DNA from 2 places in the Streptomyces sp. NPDC110618 genome. Region 1 is predicted to be linked to the other one. Evidence: riboswitches for the same ligand, from Rfam matches in the RefSeq annotation. Region 1 holds a riboswitch; the other holds the start of a gene.

Region 1 (2,190 bases):
CGCGCTCCTCGCCGACACCCTCGGCTCCTGGACCGGCTCGGCCGCCCAGCCCCGCCCGGTGCCCCCGGTCACGGCCGACGACACCGGCCGCGTCGTCATCGTGGACCGTCCCGGCGCCGTCCAGACCCAGCTGCTGATCGGCCGCGTCGGACCCGACCGGCACGACCGCGTATGGCCCGCGCAGGTGCTCGGCACGTACTGCCTGGGCGGCACCCTCACCTCCCGCCTGGACCGCGTGCTGCGCGAGGAGAAGGGCTACACCTACGGCGTGCGCGCCTTCGGGCAGGTCCTGCGCTCCGCCCCCGACGGCACCGGCGCCTCCATGCTCGCCATCAGCGGCTCCGTGGACACCCCGAACACCGGCCCGGCGCTGGGGGACCTGTGGACGGTGCTGCGCACCCTCGCCGAGGGCGGCCTCACCGATGCCGAGCGGGACGTCGCCGTGCAGAACCTGGTCGGGGTGGCGCCGCTGAAGTACGAGACGGCCGCCGCCGTCGCCGGCACCCTCGCCGACCAGGTCGAGCAGCACCTGCCCGACGACTTCCAGGCCACCCTGTACCGGCAGCTCGCCGAGACGGGCACCGTGGAGGCTACCGCGGCGGTCGTGAACGCCTTCCCGGTGGACCGTCTGGTGACGGTCCTGGTGGGTGACGCGGCGCAGATCAAGGAGCCCGTCGAGGCCCTCGGAATCGGTGAAGTCACCGTCGTGACAGCCGAGTAGACACACCCTCGGATCCCGAACGCGCGGCCACGCGCGCGTGGAGCCCTGGTGACCGGAGCGTCACCAGGGCTCCCGTATGTCCGAATTGATGCGGAGGTTGCCTGTCTGCCCTGTGGCGTGCGCTACAAAAGCACTGATCCGTTTGAGGATTGAAAGCGGCCCCGTTTAGCGTCATGCGGGCTGTTCGTCAGGCAGTGCGCCGCACCCGCGGCACCGGACAGTCATCGCCGAGTCCCCGAAGGCGCGAGCCTGGGGAGCCGGGGACCCACCGCAGTCCCTGGGGTGAATCGGGCGCCCGCGCGCAAGCGAGGGGGTCCGTAGGAGACCTTCCTGCTCCGAACCCGTCAGCTAACCCGGTAGGCGAGAAGGAAGGAAAGGACAAGCCACTTCATGGCGTTGACCCGCGCCACCGGGAAGCACCGTCGTCCCAGCCGGATGCAGCGCAGTACCGCCCGTGCGGCGGGCGTCGCGGCGCTCACCACCACCGGCGTCATCGGCACCGTGGCCGGACCGGCGTTCGCCGCCGCCCCCGAGGCCCCCGTCGAGCAGACCGGCATCACCCCCGTCCTCACCATGGGCGACACGGTCGCCGAGCAGATCGACGCCCAGGCCGCGGCGCAGCAGGAGGCGGCCGAGCTGGCGGAGATCAAGCGCCAGGCCGAGGAGGACGCCCGTCAGCGGGCCGCCGAGGCCGCGAAGGAGGCCCGGGAGGCCAAGGAGCGTGCCGCCCGCGAGGCCGAGCGCAAGCGCCTGAACACCTTCGTCTCGCCGATCGCCGGCTCCTACGTCTCGACCAGCTACCAGGCAGGCGGCGCCGTCTGGTCCTCCGGCAGCCACACCGGCATCGACTTCCACGCCTCCAGCGGCACCTCGGTCCGCTCGGTCGGCGTCGGCACCGTCGTCGAGGCCGGCTGGGGCGGGGCGTACGGCAACCAGGTCGTCATCAAGATGCACGACGGCACCTACACCCAGTACGGGCACCTGTCGTCCGTCAGTGTCTCGGTGGGCCAGAGCGTCACCCCGGGCCAGCAGATCGGCCTGTCGGGTGCCACCGGCAACGTGACCGGGGCGCACCTGCACTTCGAGGCCCGCACGGGTGAGGACTACGGCTCGGACATCGACCCGGTCTCCTACCTCCGCTCGCACGGTGTGAACATCTGACCCGCACGGGTGTGACCATCTGACGGCACTGCCCCAACCCGCTGAACCCCGGCTGACGAAGCCGGGGTTTTCGGCGTTTTCCGGTCCCCGTTGTCCAAAAAATATGCATGGAATCCGGCCCGCCATCGGAAATTCCCGCTCATTGTCATAGAGTCACTGAACACACGTCAGTCGTCGACGTTTCACGGGGATTAAAGCGGAGGTCGGTCATGCGTGTTCCGGCGCACTCGGTATGCACGGCGATCCGGGACGATATCGTCGCCGGTGTCTACGAACGCGGCAGCCGGCTCACCGAGGAACTGCTCGCC
Region 2 (2,190 bases), on a different contig from region 1:
GCGCTGCCGGACGCGCGGGTGACGCTCGGCCAGCCCACGCTGCCCGGGCCGGTGGAGGGGCAGGCGAGCGATCTGGTGATCCAGGCCGCGGAGCTGACGCGGATTCGGGCCCGCTTGGAGGAGATGCTCGCCCGGCACACCGGACGCAGCCGGGAGCAGGTGAGCGCCGACATCGAGCGGGAGAAGGTGCTGGACGCGCGGGAGGCCCTGGCGTACGGGCTGGTGGACCGGATCGTGCCGAGTCGCAAGAGCACCACCCCGGGCACGAGGTGAGCCGCGGATGCTGCCGGACCTTCCGCCGCTGCCCGCGCTGACGCGCGCCGAGGCCGAGTTGATCGACCGTTACCTCGACGTGGTCGATCTGCTCGGGCACATCAACCCCACGCGCCGCACCGACACCTACGGCGGGCTGCGGGCCGCCCAGGCACTCGTGTCCCGCGCGACCGAACTGCGTGACGCGCTGGCGCTCATGCATCAGCGCGGTGAGACCGAGCTGCATGCCCCCACGCTGGCGCGTGCGCTGCGCGTGCTGGACGGGGAGCGCCGCACGGCTCGCGTCACGGTTCCTCCGCGCTCGGACAGTTGACGCACGTGAGAGGGGTGCGGGCGGCTCCTCGCCATGTCGAGTCGTCCGGACCTGAGTTGAAACGGACCGAACGACGTACCCACTGTTGGCGTAGTCGCGTGTCCTTTTTCCGGCCCGCCGGGGTTGCGCAACGCGCGTAGCGCCGGAACCGAAAGAGACGTTCCGTGCCTGGTCCGGGCATCCCCCAACGCCTGGACGGTAGTTCGAATGGAGCAGTGTCCACCCGAACGGATGAGTGGTGAGTAACACCACAAATCCCCGGTTCCATTGGGATTTTCGGACATCGGTGAGCCAAGATCCCTGTCTGACGACAAGCCCCCGCCACAGCGGCGGGGCGGTCCGGGCGGACGCCGAGTCCTGCCGCCGCCCGGATGACCGGTCGACAGGAGTGGATCGGCAGGAGTGGAGGACCCAAGCACGACGGGTCGCCGGTGCGGAGTCTCCGCGCACCGAGCAGCCCTTGGGGTGAAGCCGCTCTCAGCGGCCGGGCAACTTCGCCAGCCCGAATCCGACAGGTCATCCTTCACAGGCGGCTGACGAAGGGTTGCGCATGACTGCGCTCAATCGTGTCCCGTCGCTGATGGTCCGGGCCGGTACGGCCTCGGCTCTCACCCTCGCCGCCGTCGGCGGCTCGATCGTGGCTCCCGGCCTCGCCTCCGAGGCGGCCGCTGCCACTCCGGCGTCGAAGGCACTGAAGGTCGCGGCTTCGAAGAAGGGATCCCCCTACAAGTGGGGTGCCGTGGGGCCGCACCGCTTCGACTGCTCCGGGCTCACGCTGTACTCGTACAAGAAGGCGGGCAAGAAGCTGCCTCGTACGGCGGCCCAGCAGTACAACAAGACGCGCCACATCTCCGCCGGCAACCGCAAGGCGGGTGACCTCGTGTTCTTCCACTCGGGGTCGAACGTCTACCACGTCGGTATCTACGCCGGGAAGGGGAAGATCTGGCACGCCCCGAAGACCGGTGACGTGGTGCGGCTGCAGAAGATCTGGACCAAGAGCGTCTGGTACGGCCGGGTGAGCTGACCGGGCGGTTCTCAGGGGCGGCGGCGCCCTGACGCGCCGTCGCCCTGAGGGCTGTTCAGGGGGCTTTGCAGGGACTTCCCTCCCAAGGGACTTCCCAGGGGCCTTCCCAGGGGGACTTTCAGAGGGCTTTCAGGGGGCTTTTCAGGCGTTCCGACGGAGTTTCAGGGCTCCTGCTGCCCCGCCGCGGTGACCGGGCGGGCCGGGACCGTCCAGGGCAGTTCGATGGAGACCGTCTTCCCGCCCTCGCGGGTCGGCCGGACTCTGAGCCGGCCGCCGCACTCGGCGGTGAGCCAGCGGATGATCACCAGTCCGCGGCCGTTGTCCTGCTGGACGGCGGCGGGCAGGCGCCTGGGGAACCGGGGATGACTGTCGGTCACCCCGATGCGCAACTGCTCGTCATGGTGCAACTCGATGTCCACCGTGAAGGTGGGTGACTGACCCAGGGTGTGCTGGACGGCGTTGGTCGCGAGTTCGGAGACGATGAGCCGGATGGTGTCGGCCGCGTCCGTCTCGGCCGGCAGCCCCCATTCCGCGAGGGTGCTGACCACATAGCCGCGGGCCGCGGAGACCGAGGCGGGAT

Evidence for each region. Region 1 has a riboswitch for cyclic di-AMP ahead of ACZ7L7_RS34495 (M23 family metallopeptidase). Riboswitches for the same ligand answer to the same signal wherever they lie in the genome.
Region 2: linked by a shared signal. The riboswitch ahead of ACZ7L7_RS28525 (C40 family peptidase) and the one ahead of ACZ7L7_RS34495 (M23 family metallopeptidase) in region 1 are both predicted to bind cyclic di-AMP.

Annotation. Positions count from the first base shown of each region.
Region 1 covers NZ_JBVKBN010000031.1:34,802-36,991, reverse strand. The annotation lists gene ACZ7L7_RS34500 (M16 family metallopeptidase) at 1-721, shown strand, start outside; cyclic di-AMP (ydaO/yuaA leader) riboswitch at 937-1,098, shown strand; gene ACZ7L7_RS34495 (M23 family metallopeptidase) at 1,112-1,882, shown strand; gene ACZ7L7_RS34490 (GntR family transcriptional regulator) at 2,092-2,190, shown strand, end outside.
Region 2 covers NZ_JBVKBN010000019.1:124,475-126,664, reverse strand. The annotation lists gene ACZ7L7_RS28535 (ATP-dependent Clp protease proteolytic subunit) at 1-273, shown strand, start outside; gene ACZ7L7_RS28530 (hypothetical protein) at 281-586, shown strand; cyclic di-AMP (ydaO/yuaA leader) riboswitch at 938-1,133, shown strand; gene ACZ7L7_RS28525 (C40 family peptidase) at 1,137-1,610, shown strand; gene ACZ7L7_RS28520 (ATP-binding protein) at 1,772-2,190, opposite strand, start outside.